One region of the Lachnoclostridium phytofermentans ISDg genome, then DNA from elsewhere that is predicted to be linked to it. Evidence: a T-box and tRNA genes for the amino acid it is inferred to sense, from the RefSeq annotation. Region 1 holds a T-box; the other holds one or more tRNA genes.
The links. A T-box is a leader RNA that pairs with one kind of tRNA and senses whether it is charged. The one in region 1 lies ahead of CPHY_RS02605 (valine--tRNA ligase), so its partner is inferred to be a tRNA-Val.

Region 1 (10,065 bases):
ATCAAAGGTGCCAATGTATTTTTCATTGGAAAGTAAAGCAACTATCATTATTAATGCACGAAAGTGCAGAAAATGAGATATCTTGATTTGTAGGATACAGAAGGGAGTTATGATGAAAAAAGTATTAATGGTTCAAGGTGGATGGGACGGACATGAACCGGTGTTAGTAAGCCAGGTATTTCAGAAAATGTTAGAAAAGGAAGGTTCTTCGGTAGAAGTACATGATACACTGGAATGCCTTTCGGATGCTGAGAAGTTAAAAAGTTATGACTTGATTGTTCCAATTTGGACGATGGGAACAATTCCATCAAATTATGTACATAATGTGTCAGTTGCAGTTGCTTCTGGTACAGGACTTGCAGGATGTCATGGAGGGATGTGTGATGCGTTCCGTAATGAAGTAGAGTGGCAGTTTATGACGGGTGCTCAGTGGGTAGCTCATCCAGGGAATGATGGAGTAGAGTATATGGTACATGTGTCAAATGATGACTACTTTACGAAAGGACTTTCTGATTTTAAAGTTTGTTCCGAACAATATTATATTCATATTGATCCTGCAATCAAAATTTATGCGACTACCACATTTCCTGTTGTGGATGGACCACATGCTTCCAATGGGAATGTAGAAATTCCTGTTGTATATACCAAGATGTGGGGAGAAGGAAAAGTATTCTATACATCACTCGGACATCATGCAGATATTTTTGACATTCCTGAAGCGTATGAGATTATGAGACGTGGATTTCTTTATGCAGTGAGATAATAATACAAAATTAAGATTAATACAAACTTTTGCCTATAGAATGTAAGCTCAGAAAAACTTATAAGAATTGGGGGATCTCATGGAGAAAGTTAATGTTGCAGTTATTGGATGCGGTAACATTAGTGATATTTATATGCAAAATATCACTAATCTATTTGTGAATTTAAATCTTTATGCAGTTTGTGACTTAGAGGTAGAGAAAGCGAAGGCAGCAGCAGAAAAATTTCAGATAGAGAATGTGCTAACCTATGATGAAATAATGCAATCACCAGAAATAACGGTTATTTTAAATCTAACCACACCAAAGAGCCATTACTCCATATGTAAAGATGCGTTATTAGCAGGAAAACATGTCTATGTGGAAAAACCTCTTTCCTTAAAATTAGAAGAAGGAAAGGAGTTAGTTTCCTTAGCGAAAGAAAAGAAACGTTTGCTTGGTTGTGCACCAGATACCTTTTTAGGAGCAGGTATTCAAACTTGTATTAAAGCAATTAACGATGGCTACATAGGAGAGGTGATAGGAGCTACTGCTTTTATGATGTGCCATGGCCATGAAAGCTGGCATCCAGATCCAGAATTTTATTATCAAATAGGTGGTGGTCCGATGTTTGATATGGGACCTTACTATTTGACAGCTCTTGTTTCTATGATAGGACCGGTAAAAGAAGTTGTCGGAATGAATTCGATTTCGTTTCCAACAAGAACAATTACCAGTGAGAAAAAGTTTGGAGAGATAGTTCCAGTAGAAGTTCCAACCCATGTCACCGGATTGCTTCGATTTGAAAATGGAGCCATTGGTAATATAATTACAAGCTTTGATGTTTGGGGTTCAACGTTGCCAAGAATAGAGGTTTATGGTACCAGAGGAAGCTTGATAGTACCTGATCCGAATTGTTTTGACGGAGAAGTTCTTATCAAACAGTATTTTTCAAAATCCTTTGAAGCTTTTCCGTTAAGCAGTATCTATAATATGAATAGCCGTGGAGCAGGATTATCAGAGATGGCAAATTGTATAATAAATCAGACAGATAACAACCGTGCCAGTGGAGAATTAGCATGCCACGTTTTAGAAATTATGCATGCATTGCATACTAGTCAAGAGACAAAATCTTTTGTAGAGTTATCGACATGCTGTGAATCTCCAAGGCCATTGGAAATGAATTTGATTAAGGGAAGTATATCATAGTGGCAACGAGGTTATGAGCAAATAGCGTTAGCGGATTGCGAATATCCGCTTTGACATAATGAGCCTAATGGTTAGGATTCAAAGTAAAGTATCAAAAAGCAAGATATCAAAAAGCAAGATATCAAAAAGCAAGATATCAAAAAGCAAGATATCAAAAAGCAAGATATCAAAAAGCAAGATATCAAAAAGCAAGATATTATAAAGCAAGATATAATAGAGTACGTTATTGAATAATATATGAATAAAAAGATAGAGTTAAAAGGGAGAATTTTGATAGGATTTATGGAGAATCTACCTTTTAACTCTTTTCTTATTGGCTTGCTTTTTGATTCAGATACAAGTTATAATAAGCCTATAATTATAAATGTAGTTATAGGGATTTAAAGAGAAAAAGAAGCGTAGGATTTTACTAATTGAACAAGGATTCTTCAATTAGCACTTTACGCTGGTAACCTAAGATATTATGAAAAAGATTAAGATACTTTTAACATGTTGATTAATATGTATGCATACACACATAGATTGGAGTTATTATGAAAGTAACCTATATTTATCACAGCTGCTTTACAGTGGAAGAAAAGGATGTTGTATTAATATTTGACTATTTTAAAGGGGACTTACCTAAGTTTGATAGCGAAAAGAAAATATATGTTTTTTCCAGTCATAAGCATGCGGATCATTTCAGTAGAATAATATTTGACCTTGTGAAAGGTTATAAGAATATTTCATTTTTGTTATCCAATGATATAAAAATGAATGAAAAATACATGGAGCGGGTTCAAATTCCAGAAGAAGCAAGAGATAAAATACAAAATTTACGTAAGAATGAAACTTATCAAATAACAGAAGATCTGAAGGTTGAAACATTAACCTCTACGGATCAAGGAGTAGCTTTTGTGGTTACCTTATTTGGCAAGACAATTTACTTTGCAGGCGATTTAAATTGGTGGACCTGGAAAGGAGAAACGGAAGAAGAATATCAGGATATGACAAAGCGATTCCTCACAGAAATTGAAAAATTAAAGGGTCGTCATCTTGATTTGGCATTTTTACCGCTGGATGGTAGACAGGAAGAGAGATTTTATCTTGGATTTGACCATGTTATGCGGGAAGCTGAAGTTATCAATGCATTTCCAATGCATTACTGGGAAAAACCAGATGTAATACAGAGACTAAAGGAAATGGAAGTTTCGAAAGATTATCGAGATAGGATTTTCGATGTAATGGAACCAGGGCAAGTGTTTGAGTGTTAACAGATCAATACATGTAATCTTTCTATATCAATTAGATTTATCAGGTAAGTCTAAAGTAGGTTTAAATTTTCCAAAGAATAATAAAACTGATTTTAAGATTGAACGTCACAAAATTAATATACCTACACTTAAATGGGTTAGACTTAAAGAATTTGGATATATCAAGGCCAATGCAAACGTCATTAGTGGTACGGTCACAGAACAAGCAGGAAAATATTATATCTCAATTGTTTGTGAAATAGAAGAAGTTAAGAACTCCTTGCCTAAAGCAGAGCCATTAGGACTAGATTTAGGAATAAAAGCTTTTGTCATTTTTAGTAATGAAATAGTTAAGAAGAACATCAATAAGACTTCAAGAGTAAAGAAATTAGAAAAGAAGTTAAAACGTGAACAAGTAAGGCTTTCAAGGAAATATGAATGTCTTAAAAAACAAAATAAAATTGGAAAAGGAGAAACCACTAGACAGAATATTCATAAGCAAATAGTCAGAGTACAAAGACTTCATCAAAGATTAGCGAACATTCGCACTGATTACATTAATAAATGTGTGTCTGAAATAGTTGGACAAAAACCAAGTTCAATAACTATTGAAGATTTGAATGTAAAAGGAATGATGAAAAATCGCCACTTATCAAAAGCAGTTGCTGGGCAAAAGTTTTATAAGTTCAGAACAAAAATTACCAACAAGTGTAAACAAAACGATATTGAACTTAGAATAGTAGATAGATGGTATCCATCTTCTAAGCTCTGCTCATGTTGTGGAAATGTCAAAAAAGACTTAAAACTTTCTGACAGAATTTATGTTTGTAAAGAGTGTGGTTTAGTAATTGATAGGGATTTACAAGCTAGTATTAATCTTAGAGAAGCAAAAACTTACAAGATAGCATAATTACTGTAAGTATGTACCCAAGGCTATTTGGGGAATTTACGCCCTCGGAGTGTTATAGCAAATGAGAGTAGTGTATTATAACCAATCACCAAATCAGACACGTTAAACAGGGAATAATCTCGATATGGGTAGATTTGTCCATATTTTGAGTGGCAGATAAGGATTATATGAATTTCAAATTTGCACATAATAATTTTAACGTATTAAATTTAGAAAAATCACTAACATTTTATGAGGAAGCACTAGGATTAAAGGAAGTTAAAAGACATGAATCGAAAGACTTTACTTTAGTTTATCTAGGAGATGGAAGTACTACACATTGCCTTGAGTTAACTTACCTTCATGATCGTACGGAAGCTTATAACTTGGGAGAAAATGAATTCCATTTGGCATTTGTTGTAGATGATTACGAAGCAGCTTTAAAGAAGCATAAAGAAATGGACTGTGTGATTTATGAAAACGAAGCAATGCGCATTTACTTTATTGTAGATCCTGATGGTTATTGGTTAGAGGTTGTTCCAGGAAAATAATAGTTATTTCCATCTATTCTCGAAGTAGACTATGCTTTTATATTTCTCATCATGTTAATCACTATTCGAAAGTGAAAATTTATACAATGGATTCCCACTTGCAGTAATGAATCAAGGATTTTCTTGTTCAATAAAGTGTTATAGCAACTGAGATTACACATGATGAAGATAATTAAAAGTTAAATGGAGTATAGCAATGAAAAAAATATTGGAGTTATTATTTCCATAATGATATTGTGTACTGCAGGTTATGTTATACAACGGAATAATAGAGCACATGAAGATATTGAAGTTATTCATATGGAAGTTGATAGGGTAGTTTATCATAATTTAACAGAATTGATGAATGCTTCAGATTTGGTAGTCATAGGTGAGTATTGTCAGGATACAGAACAATTAATAGAATATTCTTTTAGTAATGAATTTAATAAGAATGTTATTACCGATATGATCTCTACAATTTCATATCGGTAGGAAAAGTATTAAAAGGGAATACGAGTGGCAATACTATTAAAATATCACAGCGATATGGTATCGATGAAAATCAAGATAAGTTGATTACATTTAGTGATATGACACCAATGAACAAAGGTGAACAATGGATTTTCTTTTTGTCATATGATGAAATAAATGAAACATATTGGTGCACCGGTGATTATACTGGAAGACATCCTGTTCCAAATGAAAAGATCATTTCTATTTGTGATGATGCTTCTTCGTTAATCAAGGAACGAAATGAAATCTTAAATACAAAAGAAAGAATTTCTGATTCTCAACTAGAAAGTAGTAATGAGTATGTCTATACTGATTTGAATGGGATAAATTATTGTTTGCAGACAAATGAAGAAGCAGAAAAAGTAATTTCTATGGATAACAAGATATTAGCATGTAAAAATAAATTAAAAGCTTCTAATTTTGGATTATTTAGACAAAATCTAATTAACATTGAATTATATTGTGATATACTAAACGAGCTTAATGTTCATTAGAATATAAAATGAAAAAGCCTTGACAATTTTTAAAAGTTTGCATATGATAAGAAATATAAAAATATAGGATAAATGTAGTGATGGAGAGGATTACATAAGTAACCTTGTCAGAGATAACAATCCATTGGCTGTGAGGTTGTTTCAAGTAGTGCTTATCGAAGGTAGCTCCGGAACAGTGTTTCTGAAACTTTAAGTAGCGTGTAGGAAATGCCGGGAAGTCCCGTTATAGACGAGCGTTTTATATGAAATGCGAAAAAGGTGAATATTAGAAAAATTCTTACTGTCACAATTGGCGACAAGATAAGAAATGTTTCTTTTCACAAATTAAGGTGGTACCACGGTTCTTCGTCCTTATCGGCGAGGGACCTTTTTTTGTGCAATTGAAAAGTTTTGTTAGTTGAATTTTTTCACAAGAAACCACCAAAGGATACTTTTAGAGTAACTTTATGAACAACTAAATATTGAGTTTAATCTATTTATTAGAAAATTCAGTTTAATTTTTTAAGATAAGAAAGGAGATTCTTATGCAGAAAGAGTTAGCAAAGACCTATGATCCTAAGGACATAGAAGGCAGATTGTATGAGAAATGGCTGGAGAAAAAATATTTCCATGCCGAAGTTGATAAGACCAAAAAACCATTTACGATTGTGATTCCACCACCAAACATTACTGGACAGCTTCACATGGGTCATGCACTAGATAATACGATGCAAGATATCTTAATTCGTTTTAAGAGAATGCAAGGATTTAATGCACTTTGGCAACCAGGTACAGACCATGCTTCCATTGCAACAGAAGTAAAAATTATCGAGGCTTTAAAGAAGGAAGGCATCGATAAAGACCAGCTTGGCCGTGAAGGCTTCTTAAAGAGAGCATGGGAATGGAAAGACGAATACGGCGGACGTATCATCGGACAGCTTAAAAAACTTGGTTCCTCCTGTGACTGGGATAGAGAAAGATTTACAATGGACGAAGGCTGCTCCAAAGCAGTTGAGGAAGTATTCGTAAAGATGTATGAAAAGGGAATGATTTATAAAGGTTCCCGTATTATCAACTGGTGTCCAGTTTGTCATACTTCTATTTCTGATGCTGAGGTTGAGTATGAAGATCAGGCAGGACATTTCTGGCATATTAAATATCCAGTAGTAGGTACTGACGAATATCTTTGTTTTGCAACCACTAGACCTGAAACTATGCTTGGTGATACCGCAGTTGCAGTTCATCCAGAAGATGGGCGCTACATGCACCTTATTGGCAAGAAGGTAAAGCTTCCTTTTGTTGACCGTGAGATTCCAATCATCGGAGATAGCTATGTTGAGAAGGATTTCGGAACAGGCGTTGTTAAGATTACACCAGCACATGACCCAAATGACTTCGAGGTTGGTAAGAGAAATAACCTTCCAGAAATCAATATCATGAATGATGATGCTACGATTAATGCAAATGGTGGCAAGTTTGAAGGTATGGATCGCTATGCAGCAAGAAAGCAAATTGTAAAAGAATTAGACGAGATGGGCTTACTTGTGAAAGTAGAGGATTATTCTCATAATGTAGGTACTCATGATCGTTGTAACACAACCATAGAGCCATTAATCAAGCAGCAGTGGTTTGTTAAGATGGATGAATTAATTAAGCCAGCAGTAGAGGCTGTAAAGAATAAAGATATCGAATTAGTTCCAGAACGTATGGAAAAAGTATACTTTAACTGGACTGACAATATTCGTGACTGGTGTATCAGCCGTCAGTTATGGTGGGGACATCGTATTCCAGCTTATTATTGTGATAAGTGTGGTAAGGTTGTTGTTTCTAAGACAACTCCAACCACTTGTGAATGTGGCCATGACCACTTTACACAGGACCCAGATACTCTTGATACTTGGTTTAGTTCTGCGTTATGGCCATTTTCAACCCTTGGCTGGCCTGAAAAAACAGAAGATTTAGAGTATTTCTATCCAACTGATGTCTTAGTAACTGGTTACGACATTATCTTCTTCTGGGTTATCCGTATGATTTTCTCAGGATACGAGCAAATGAACGAAAAGCCATTTAAAACTGTATTATTCCATGGTTTAGTTCGTGACTCTCAAGGTAGAAAGATGAGTAAATCTCTTGGAAATGGTATTGATCCATTAGAGATTATCGAACAGTATGGTGCAGATGCGCTTCGTTTTATGTTAATCACTGGAAATGCAACTGGTAATGATATGCGTTTCTATATGGAACGTGTGGAAGCAGCAAGAAACTTTGCTAATAAGGTATGGAATGCTTCCCGTTTCATCATGATGAATATGCAACAGATGGAAGAAGCAGGAATGGATGCTAAGGTTGATTCTGTGGATATGTCTACTTTAACGGATGCTGATAAGTGGATTATTTCTAAGGTAAATACATTAACGAAGGATGTAACAGAACATCTTGAAAAGTTTGATCTTGGTATTGCGGCACAGAAAGTTTACGATTTCATTTGGGAAGAGTTCTGTGACTGGTATATTGAGATGGTAAAACCAAGATTATATGGTGATGATCAAGCAACAAAGACTGCAGCAATCTATACATTAAGAACTGTATTAGATTCTGCACTTAAATTACTTCATCCTTACATGCCATTTATTACAGAGGAAATCTTCTGTACTTTAAAGGAAATGGAAGGAAGACTCTCCGCGGATGAGTCCGTCATGATTTCCAAGTGGCCAGAGTATAAAGAAGAATTTAACTTTGCTAAGGAAGAGGAAGCTGTTGAGATTATCAAGGAGGCTGTTAAGGCAATTCGTAATGCTCGTACAGAGATGAATGTACCACCAAGCAGAAAAGCTAAGGTAATCGTAGTTTCTGATAGCGAGAAGGTTAGAGAAATCTTTGCTAACAGTAAAGTATTCTTTGCTTCCTTAGGCTATGCAAGTGAAATCGTTATCCAAAGCGATAAGAATGGAATTGATTCTGATGCGGTTTCGATTGTTACTGCAACAGCTACTATTTATATTCCGTTTGCTGATCTTGTTGATATTGAGAAGGAAATCGAGCGTCTTAGCAAAGAAAAAGACCGTTTAGCTGGTGAGTTAAAGCGTGTTAATGGTATGCTTGCTAATCCAAACTTCGTAAGCAAAGCGCCAGAAGCGAAATTAGCGGAGGAAAGAGCGAAGTTGGAGAAATATGCTTCCATGATGGCTCAGGTAGAGGAGCGTTTAGCTCATTTTAAGAAATAATATTTCCCCTTTACGGTAAAATAGAAATTAGGCATCAGAGTTTTACGAAACATTCGTAAAAACTCTGATGCTTTTTTCTATCTTTACCGATATTCATATTGTATTTTATGAAAGTACTTGGGGGTGCTATTCATGAGTGATTGGTCAAGACCAACCAAAGAATTAATGTACAAGAAGACAAAAGTGGATCTTCGCTATGATAAAATGGAAGCATATATTACTCTTTATGCTCCAGTAGGTAAAGATCGATACACGAAAGAGATGATTTATGAAATACTTCGATTCCATCATGTTATATATGGAATCGACGAAGAAGTAGTTAACAAGCTTTGCGAGAAACCTTGCTATGGGAAAGAGATACTAATAGCAAAGGGAAAGGAGGAAGTTGACGGAAAGGACGGTTATTTTGTCTATTTTTTTGATACCAGAGTTGATACAAAACCAAGAATCCTAGAAGATGGTTCAGTGGATTATTTTGCTATGACCAGAATTGTTACTGTTTCTCAGGGAGAAATTATAGTAAGATATCATAAAGCTATTCAAGGAAGCAATGGTATTGATGTATGCGGAAGCATTCGGTATGGGAATATAGGTAGAGATCTTCCGCCGTTAAAAGGAAAAGGATTTAAATTATCAGATGATCGCCTTATTTATACAGCACTTATTACGGGCAAAATTGAAGTTTCAGAAGGCCGAATCACAATAAGTAATGTACTGGAGATTAAAGAAAATATTGATTATCTACAAGGAGATATTTATTTTAAAGGAGATCTGATGATATACGGTGATATATCTTCAGGTAAAGTAGTGGAATCAGAAGGAAGTATTGTGGTTCGAGGACATGTAGAAGGTGCAACCATTCGAGCAGGTAAAAATGTTATCTTAGAAAATGGGATGCAAGGAGCTGGGAAAGGTAGTATAACTTGCGGAGGCTCTATCTCTGGTAAATTCTTTGAACAAGTAGAGATGAAGGCAAAAGAAAATATTACAGCCAATACGATTATGAACTGCACTATGACTGCAGGCAATGAAATCATAGTAACAGGAAGAAGAGGAATATTGCTTGGAGGGAGTGCGTATGCAGGAAGAAAAATAACTGCATCAATTATTGGAAATCATACTCACATTAATACAGAATTAGTTGTTGGAGTACGTAGGTCTTTTCATAGAAAATTCGCATATCTTGAAAGAAAAATCAGTGAGTTAAAAGAGCGTCTTTCACAGGTAGAGGCTGCAATTGCCATGATAAATG
Region 2 (10,065 bases), 140 kb from region 1:
ATGACCCCGTAACTTCGGGAGAAGGGGTGCCTACGAAAGTAGGCCGCAGAGAATTGGCCCAAGCAACTGTTTAGCAAAAACACAGGTCTATGCAAAACCGAAAGGTGAGGTATATGGGCTGACGCCTGCCCGGTGCTGGAAGGTTAAGGGGAGAGGTTAGACGCAAGTCGAAGCTTTGAACTTAAGCCCCAGTAAACGGCGGCCGTAACTATAACGGTCCTAAGGTAGCGAAATTCCTTGTCGGGTAAGTTCCGACCCGCACGAAAGGCGTAATGATTTGGGCACTGTCTCGACAATGCACCCGGTGAAATTGAAATACCAGTGAAGATGCTGGTTACCTGCGCCAGGACGGAAAGACCCCATGGAGCTTTACTTCAGCTTGATACTGGGATTCGGTGCTGCATGTACAGGATAGGTGGGAGACTAAGAAGTAGGAACGCCAGTTCTTACGGAGTCGCTGTTGGGATACCACCCTTGTAGTACTGGATTTCTAACCTGTAGCCGTGACCCGGCTAGGGGACAATGTCAGGCGGGGAGTTTGACTGGGGCGGTCGCCTCCGAAAGGGTATCGGAGGCGCTCAAAGGTTCTCTCAGAATGGTTGGAAACCATTCGTAGAGTGCAAAGGCATAAGAGAGCTTGACTGTGACACCGACGGGTGGAGCAGGTACGAAAGTAGGACTTAGTGATCCGGTGGTATAAAGTGGGATTGCCATCGCTCAACGGATAAAAGCTACCCTGGGGATAACAGGCTTATCACTCCCAAGAGTTCACATCGACGGAGTGGTTTGGCACCTCGATGTCGGCTCATCGCATCCTGGGGCTGTAGTAGGTCCCAAGGGTTGGGCTGTTCGCCCATTAAAGCGGTACGCGAGCTGGGTTCAGAACGTCGTGAGACAGTTCGGTCCCTATCCGGCGTAGGCGTAGGATATTTGAGAGGAGCTGTCCTTAGTACGAGAGGACCGGGATGGACTGACCTCTGGTGTATCGGTTGTTCTACCAAGAGCATGGCCGAGTAGCCAAGTCGGGACGGGATAAACGCTGAAGGCATCTAAGCGTGAAGCCCCCCTCAAGATAAGATATCCCATAGCATAAGCTAGTAAGACCCCTTAAAGACGATAAGGTTGATAGGACAAAGGTGGAAGTGTGGTAACACATGTAGCTGATTGTTACTAATAGGTCGAGGGCTTAACCTAAAAGGTTTGTTTAAACTTTTTTCTGAGTTGACAATGTCAACATCATTTATTACAATGTAGAAGTATTCCTCGATAGCTCAATGGTAGAGCACACGGCTGTTAACCGTGGGGTTGTTGGTTCGAGCCCAACTCGGGGAGTTATTAACAAGAATAACCATGATATGAATGATAAAATTGTTAATTGACAAGAATTAAATTATATGTTAATATTATTAGCACGGCTCCATGGTCAAGCGGTTAAGACACCGCCCTTTCACGGCGGTAACAGGGGTTCAAATCCCCTTGGAGTCATTTGTAAGATTGATAGTTAACTAAAGTGGTGAAAGCTACTATCGGTCTTATCTTTGTGAAAAAAAGATACTCTATTGAACATTGTGCCGACGTGGCTCAATTAAACGTAAAGTGAATACGCCGACGTGGCTCAATTGGCAGAGCAGCTGACTTGTAATCAGCAGGTTATCGGTTCGAGTCCGATCGTCGGCTTTTATGGCTTTTGATTTTCAAAAGACATGGACCTTTAGCTCAGTTGGTTAGAGCAACCGGCTCATAACCGGTCGGTCCCGGGTTCGAGTCCCCGAAGGTCCACTAGAGATAATTATACAAAGGATTATCTTACAGGAAATAAAAGAATTTGGCTCAGTGGCTCAGTTGGTTAGAGCGCCGCCCTGTCACGGCGGAGGTCGTGGGTTCGAGTCCCATCTGAGTCGTTGTAATCGAAAAGATTACACGACAAAAAATACTCAATATGTATTTGTTATCGAGTCATAAAGACCAGTTAAATTGGGATCTTAGCTCAGCTGGGAGAGCATCTGCCTTACAAGCAGAGGGTCATAGGTTCGAGCCCTATAGGTCCCATTCAACCGAAAGGTTATGCCGGCGTGGCGGAACTGGCAGACGCACAGGACTTAAAATCCTGCGGGACTAATCTCCCGTACCGGTTCGATTCCGGTCGCCGGCATTATCTTTGAATTTTTCAAAGATAATCAGTATGAAAATTTCATACTATGTACGTGTAGCTCAGCTGGATAGAGCGTCTGGCTACGGACCAGAAGGTCGCGTGTTCGAATCATGTCACGTACATTAGTGCCTGTAAATGCTGAGTTTACAGGCTTTTTTCATTTTATTGACATGATCTCATATCAAAATGGAAACCCTTGTGTCAGGTGTTGTGGTGTGGTTCTTAGGAACCCCTAGATACTAGATGCAGGGATATTTTTATTTAAATGTGTCACAGATATTTTAAAAAAATCGTCCAATATATTAAAATACCACTGTTCATTTATCTATTTTAAAGAATTCATTATCATAATAATCATCAATCTGTCTTGTCTAAGAATCCAAACGCTTACCCCTCAATAATTTAAATAGAACCTTATGGTTTAACTTAAAATTAGCTATCATAATCACTATATTCAGATTTAGAAACCTATTATTCTTGTATACCATAAATAGTATGCTATAATTAATAAGTAAGGGAAAAACAGTAAGTATTTCTCTAAGGGAGTTTCTTGTGTTATTTCGATAGTCAACAATTTATTGGCTATTTTTTTCTGCCGTCATAAACCAAATAAAATTATATTTACTAGACATAACTTGTACTAGTTAGTCATAGATTTACTTACGAATACCTTCAAGGACAACTTTAATACTACCCGCTTTCTTTAGTACATATAATATATCGAGGTGATAATCATGAGTAGTTGTACTGATATACTGTTGATAAGCTCTGTAGCATGTCGAATTGCAGAATGTCTTGATGACAACGAATTAGCATTGCTTGCAGCTGACTTGTTATTTTTAAGTGATGCACTTAATGCTATTGCGGTACGTAGAGCGGTTTGTAAGGATATCTGCGAAAAGAAAGCCGCAAACACAGCGAAGAATAGTAAAGATAGTAATGCTAATAGCGGCAATAATAATAGTAACAATAATAATAGTAACAATAATAATAGTAGCGAGAATAATGGTAGTAATGATAATAGAGGTAACAAAGGTAATAAAGACGGTAATGGTAATAAAGTAGGTAAAAATAATAAAGACAGTAAAAGTAATAATGGTAATAGCGCTAGTAGCGGTAGTAGTATAAAACAAATCAGTGATGAGAAAAACGTTATTACACCGGTAAAAAGAGAACAAAGCTCCGAAATGAAGACTAGTGGGAGTAGTAATATGAAAGCTACATTCACTAAAAATGATAATTCTATGAAGATGGGCGATAATAAAATCGTTGATATGTCAGAGGATATTAATCATAGTAACAAGAAATAGAATGATAGGATGAATGCAATTTCGATTCGGACCTTTATAAATAAATTACAAGAAGGAATATGTACATAATTCTTAGAAGTATACTTATTAAGTAAATTAGATAGACATTAATTCACATCAATGTCTATCATGAGTAAAAATTATATATAAAATATTTTGCTCAAAAATAATTTAAAAAATCTGATAGCAGAGATTAATGAGTATTGGTACTGCTGCTGAGCAAATAATACCATTGATTACAGATAATACTACGGTTTCTTCATTGGTATATCGAATTAACATAGGTAGGGTAGTATCTTCACTGGTAGCTCCTGCAGGAGCTATACAGGTTGGAAAATTCAAATACTTTGCTATGAGTGGGATACTAAAGAAAGAAAATATTTCTCTCATTAAATTACTTAAGAAAGTAATACTACCAAACGAAGCACCTGCGAACTCGCTTACCATAACACCAGATAAGCTATACCAACCTAATCCACTTGCCATAGCTGTACTGGTGTTCATAGAGATTCCAGTGATAAAACTACAAATAATACCTCCAAGTAACGATCCAATTATGATACCAAAAGGAATAATAAAAACTTTAACATGATATTCTTTAATTTTCTGTATAATGCCACGATTTAATCCGATGCTGATAGCTACTAAAAACATAAGTAAATAAAGGATATAATGAGTATGTTCTGTAACAAAATTAATGATTGTTATATCAATGCCGGATAATCCATAAACAATTCCTATTAACAGGGCAATTACGGTAAGTAGAACCATAATTAGTCCTCCTTTTCTTTTAGTTTCTTTTTCATAAATAATCTGGTTAATAAGTAAACAATTAAAGTAGAAAAGACTGTTGGAATAAAAAAGTATAGAAAACTAGTTAAACCAAGTGTTGATATCTCTTGAAGAAAATGCTCTCTTTTACCAAGCATAACCCCCATAGAAAAAATAATTAAAATGGTGCATACTATTTGCATTTTTTCATTCTTTTTTTTATGTTTCTCTGGAAAAAACCTTGATCCAATGAAAATTCCAATTCCCATAATAATGAGAATATCCATAATATAGCCTCCCTTCTATAATAAAGTCCTCTTTTAGAAAAAATCAAGAACAGATAATGATATGGATAAGAATAGAGAATTTTAACCTCTCTAAAGCCCACGAATCCTAATACAAACGTATATACTATAACAAATATTTTAACTTCAAGCAAGAGAAACGAATGATACGAAAGATATAAACAGTACTTGCTTATAATTTGGTGCTTCTATATAAATTTTAAAAATGAATCCTATTAAAATTAGAACTTTGAGTACTAAGAAGTTAAAATTTAGATAAATACATCAACACTTTGACGAATTAGCGTATAAAACTACGAGAAAGTTTTGATTTTTTGATGCTTCTATCAATACTACTGGATAATTTTTATCTGCTAGGAAATAGCTATGAATCTTGACTTTATAAATTGTTTGTGATATATTAAACCGTATCCGACATTGGTACAGATTACGTGTAATGACAAAATTCCTAACAGGTTACTTACTAGATTATATTACTTGAATTTAAAACCTGCAAACAGTATGTTTACAGGTTTTTCATTATAATTAGCTGCATTAAATTTTGTATAAGTGAATGTAATTCAATTGAACTTTGGTAGGATTAGGAAATATTATCATAAATTTAAACTAGAATTAGATAATTTATTAACGAAGTCTTTATTTGACTTCTTAAGGCTTTTTTAAGGATGTTAGGCATTTAATCTCCTAAGAAAAAGTTGGTTTAATATTTCATAATATGGATGACGATACAAATAGTTAAACTAAGTTGTAAGTAAGCCAATATCAGAGGTTTCTTTGATATTGGCTTTTTTAAAAACGTAGGGACCTTTCGTCATTTTTTTATGCGAGCCAATGAATGTATAGTTCAATTCTGAGGTAGGAATAATTAAATAAGGGCTAAAAATATATAAGAGATAACATCTTGAATTATATTTTTATATAAAAAGACAGGAAGAAAGTGAGGATTGCTATGAAAATCAATCAGGAAAAGTGGAATTTGCCATCTTATATCAGGGATATCTTAACCGAGAGCAAACACGTATACTATCCACGTTCGAAGAAGGAGCTGATACATATGGCTTTTGGTGGAGAAGATGTGGACACTTATGAGGTGGCTTATGATGTACCGGGCAAGGGCAACATTGTAGAAGCAACGGTTACTCGTTGTAAAAATGGTATTGTAGTAAATTATCCGGACGACTATATGCGTAGACGTGACCCAGATTGTCTATTAGTTGCCGATAAAAATGATACAGACAAGCCTAAGTACGATGATGTTTACAATCAAGATTTTGAGCCACTTCGTCAGGAAACATTCCAATGGTTAAAAAAGCAAAAGCTTATTGTGTTTGCTTTTAAGTCCGGTGGTGAGGAATATGGTTATGATACCTTATTGGTTTCTCCAGCAAATGCGGGATTTTTTGCTTGTGCTGTTGCAGATTTACAGGGCTTTACCAGTATGCATGACATATCGGAGGACTTCAATCCAAAGGCAGTCATTTTCTTAGCACCTCCATTCCGTCATACCCATTTTGATGGTAAACAAATTGTAATTCACAATCGTTTAACAGGAATTCATGAGTTGTTTTCCTATAACTTATATCCAGGCCCAAGTGCGAAGAAGGGTATCTACGGCGTTTTACTTAACATTGGTGAAAATGAAGGTTGGACAACCGTTCACGCGTCTACTGTTAAGGTTATTACCCCATACGACAATGAAATTGTTATTATGCATGAAGGTGCATCTGGCGGTGGAAAGAGTGAGATGATCGAGCATGTTCACCGTGAGATGGATGGTCGTATTTTACTTGGTAAAAATACAGTAACTGGTGAGAAAACATTTATTGAATTATCAGAATCATGTGAATTAAGACCTGTTACCGATGATATGGCAATTTGCCATCCAAGGATGCAAAACGATAGTAAGAAACTTGTTGTTAAGGATGCAGAGCAAGGTTGGTTCTTACGTTGTGATCATATTAAGAGTTATGGTACTGCTCCTCAGCATGAAAAGATTTTTATTCATCCACAAGAGCCGTTGGTATTTTTAAATATTCAAGGTGTGCCAAATTCTACCTGTCTTGTTTGGGAACATACATTAGATTCTAATGGAAAACCTTGTCCAAACCCAAGAGTAGTTCTTCCAAGACGCTTGGTTCCGAATGTAATTGATGAGCCTGTAGAAATTGATGTTAGAAGTTTTGGTGTTAGAACACCGGCTTGTACAAAGAAGAACCCTTCTTATGGTATTCTTGGTATGTTCCATATTTTACCTCCAGCACTTGCTTGGTTATGGAGATTGGTTGCACCAAGAGGATATAACAATCCAAGTATTACTTCTTCCGAAGGTATGACAAGTGAAGGTGTTGGTTCTTACTGGCCATTTGCAACTGGTAAAATGGTGGAGCAGGCAAACCTTCTTATGGAGCAGATATTAAATTCAAGTCATACTCGTTATTTACTCATTCCGAATCAACACATCGGTGCTTATGAAGTTGGATTTGTACCACAGTGGGTAGCAAGAGAGTATATAGCTAGAAGAGGTAGTGCAAAATTTAAACCAGAGCACTTAGTAGAAGCTCGTTGTTCAATTCTAGGATATGGACTTGGATCACTTAAGGTAGATGGTCAGTACATCCGTAAGGCATTTTTACAACCAGAAATGCAGCAAGAAGTTGGTATCGAAGGCTATGATGCTGGTTCTAAGATACTTCTTGATTTCTTCAAGGAGGAAGTACAGAAATTCTTAACTCCTGAACTTCATGAGATGGGTAGAAAGATAATTGAATTATTACTTTCTGATGCTTCTGTTCAAGAGTACAATGATTTATTGCCAATGAGATATTAATAAAACAGTTATTTTACTGTTTTAATATAGGTACCCTAAAAGAGCGGGTGCAAATGGAATATTCTAAGGAGAAGCCAATCAGCTTTCGGAGGATTTCGTTTGCACTCGCTTTTAACATGATAAGGAAAGTTCGCGAATGTCTTTCCTTGTTTTAGATAAATATATTCTTTGCATTTTTAATTATAGTTCTGTTATAATCATGCTATTATAGTCTGAATAAAACAAAATAAAGTAATCTTTATCAATGGGAGTCTTATGAAAAAAATATTAGTTGTTGAAGATGATCTAAATATTAATAACATGCTGAGAGAAGCCTTAGAGGAAGCTGGTTATGAGGTGGTTCAGGCATATTCGGGTACAGAAGCCATGCTAAATGTAGGCATGACAGAGTTTGATTTAATTCTTTTGGATTTAATGTTACCGGGCATGTCAGGAGAAGAGTTTTTAAAGCTGTTCAATAAAAAAGAACGGACGCCTGTTATTGTGCTATCTGCAAAGGACGAGCTGGATAGTAAGGTGGATGTCCTATCATGCGGAGCAGATGATTATATTACGAAACCATTTCAATTAAAAGAATTACTTGTTCGTATTGAAGTAGCTCTTAGGCGAGTAAATCGAAATATAGAAAAATCGCAGGATGAAACAAATCAATGTCTTTCTCATAAAGACTTATTATTGAATCGTAGTTCTTATGAAGTTAGATTAGCAGGAAATTTGATATCACTTACCAAACAGGAATATAAGATATTAGAACTTTTACTTCTCCATCCAAACAAGGTGTTTAGTAAGCAGGAGATTTATAATTATGCATGGGAAGAATACTTTATCGGTGAGGATAAGACAATCAATGTTCATATCAGTAATATCCGCATGAAGCTAAAAAAGGTTACAGAAGACGATTATATTGATACGGTCTGGGGAATAGGATTTAAACTCAGTAAATAGTCTTTAAACTTAGTAAATACTATCTTTACCATTTCTTTAACTTTCCTTTGCGATATGTTTATAAAGATTCTTTAAGATAATACTTGAAAAGAACATTGCTTTATAACAGAAATATTGAAACAGAGAGAAAGAGGAGGAAGAGTATGAATGATATATTGTTAAGGTCATCCGTTCTAACAAAGAAGTATAAAAATTATGCTGCTGTTAATCAGGTAAACCTAACGATAAAGCGAGGTGATATCTATGGCTTTATCGGTAGGAATGGAGCAGGTAAAACTACATTTTTAAAAATGATTAGCGGACTTGCAAAACAAACCTCAGGTAATATAGAGCTATTTGGTGCGGATTGTAATAAGCAAAAGGAGCTATTTTCCAGGATTGGGGTTTTAATTGAGGCACCGGGATTATTTCCGAATATGACTGCGTTTGAAAATCTAAAGATGAAGTGTATCAGTCATGGGATTCAGGATGATAATTATATTCATGAAATTATTGAGCTTATAGGCTTAAAAGATGTAAATAAGAAAAAGACAAAAAATTATTCGCTTGGTATGAAACAGAGACTTGGAATTGGTATGGCATTGATTGGAGATCCGGACTTACTGGTACTTGATGAGCCAATCAATGGTCTTGATCCTCAAGGGATTGTTGAAGTGAGAGATACAATTCAACGGTTAAATAAAGAGCGTAATATGACAATCATTATTTCGAGCCATATCTTAGAAGAATTGTCAAAGATAGCGACAAGATATGGGATTATTGATAAGGGGGTACTCCTTCAGGAGTTAACCTGTGAAGAGCTTATGGAGCGTTGCAGTGAGCGTATACAAATTACCTTGACTGGCGTGAAGGAAGCATGTACAATTCTTGAAGAAAAATTAGGAATTAAAGATTATAAAGTGATTAATCCATCAACCATCTATGTATTTGAGCATCTAGATAATCCTGCACTCATTAATATGACACTTTGTAATAATGGGGTTTTGGTCTCGTCATTTCATGTTGCTAATGATGATTTGGAGACCTATTTTATCAATTTAACAGGAGGTGTTAGTCATGCTTAAAACAATCAAAATGGATCTGTACCGTATGTTCCGCAGTAAAAGCTTTTATGTTACTCTATTCATCACTTTCATTCTTGTTGTTGTATCGGTAATAACAATTAAGATTGTACTAAATAATGATAACCTAAAAAATATATACGATCAGGGCATGGATGTATCGGATTCTGTTATAGTTGGAATAGGTACGGGTCCGATGAACGTGGATAGTATTGAACTTACACTGGGTGACTTATTTAGTTCATCCGTTGGAGGTGCATCATTAGCTGTTGTAGCTGTCATATTTGCTATTATTTTTGTCTGCTCAGAACATAACAGTGGTTATATTAAAAATGTAATTAGCAGAAAAGGATATCGCGATTATTTTACAATTTCAAAAGCTATTTGTATGGCGATTTATCTATTGATTACCTTGTTAGGTGCTGCTATTTTAATCGGAATTTCTTCCTCCCTTTTACTCGATACTTTTAGGTTAGGTAATATAAGTGAGTTTGCATCTTATTTTTTCACCCAATATTTACTTCATTTTGCTTTAGTTATGTTGGTGATTTTTCTATGTAATTTATCTAGAAATATGGCAATCAGTATGGCGGTTGGAATCTGTATTTGTTCTGGAATGTTAGCATTATTAACTGGTCTATTGGATCGTTTGAAATTAAATATCGTTTTTTCAAACTATTTAGTCACTACTAAT

Region 2: it encodes a tRNA-Val, which carries the amino acid that the T-box ahead of CPHY_RS02605 (valine--tRNA ligase) is inferred to sense. The anticodon was not compared.

Annotation. Positions count from the first base shown of each region.
Region 1 is NC_010001.1:593,819-603,883, forward strand. It holds gene CPHY_RS02570 (ThuA domain-containing protein) at 110-763, shown strand; gene CPHY_RS02575 (Gfo/Idh/MocA family protein) at 843-1,949, shown strand; gene CPHY_RS02580 (MBL fold metallo-hydrolase) at 2,483-3,202, shown strand; partial or broken gene CPHY_RS02585 (RNA-guided endonuclease InsQ/TnpB family protein) at 3,246-4,091, shown strand; gene CPHY_RS02590 (VOC family protein) at 4,259-4,621, shown strand; gene CPHY_RS02595 (hypothetical protein) at 4,850-5,095, shown strand; gene CPHY_RS02600 (hypothetical protein) at 5,176-5,610, shown strand; T-box leader at 5,679-5,966, shown strand; gene CPHY_RS02605 (valine--tRNA ligase) at 6,135-8,813, shown strand; gene CPHY_RS02610 (DUF342 domain-containing protein) at 8,946-10,065, shown strand, end outside.
Region 2 is NC_010001.1:450,041-460,105, forward strand. It holds rRNA gene CPHY_RS01910 (23S ribosomal RNA) at 1-1,194, shown strand, start outside; tRNA gene CPHY_RS01915 (tRNA-Asn) at 1,261-1,332, shown strand; tRNA gene CPHY_RS01920 (tRNA-Glu) at 1,414-1,485, shown strand; tRNA gene CPHY_RS01925 (tRNA-Thr) at 1,605-1,677, shown strand; tRNA gene CPHY_RS01930 (tRNA-Ile) at 1,706-1,779, shown strand; tRNA gene CPHY_RS01935 (tRNA-Asp) at 1,828-1,901, shown strand; tRNA gene CPHY_RS01940 (tRNA-Val) at 1,977-2,049, shown strand; tRNA gene CPHY_RS01945 (tRNA-Leu) at 2,067-2,152, shown strand; tRNA gene CPHY_RS01950 (tRNA-Arg) at 2,201-2,274, shown strand; gene CPHY_RS21555 (DUF6774 domain-containing protein) at 2,887-3,462, shown strand; gene CPHY_RS01960 (lysine exporter LysO family protein) at 3,634-4,233, opposite strand; gene CPHY_RS01965 (hypothetical protein) at 4,236-4,520, opposite strand; gene CPHY_RS01970 (DUF4914 family protein) at 5,488-7,365, shown strand; gene CPHY_RS01975 (response regulator transcription factor) at 7,621-8,310, shown strand; gene CPHY_RS01980 (ATP-binding cassette domain-containing protein) at 8,454-9,374, shown strand; gene CPHY_RS01985 (ABC transporter permease) at 9,367-10,065, shown strand, end outside.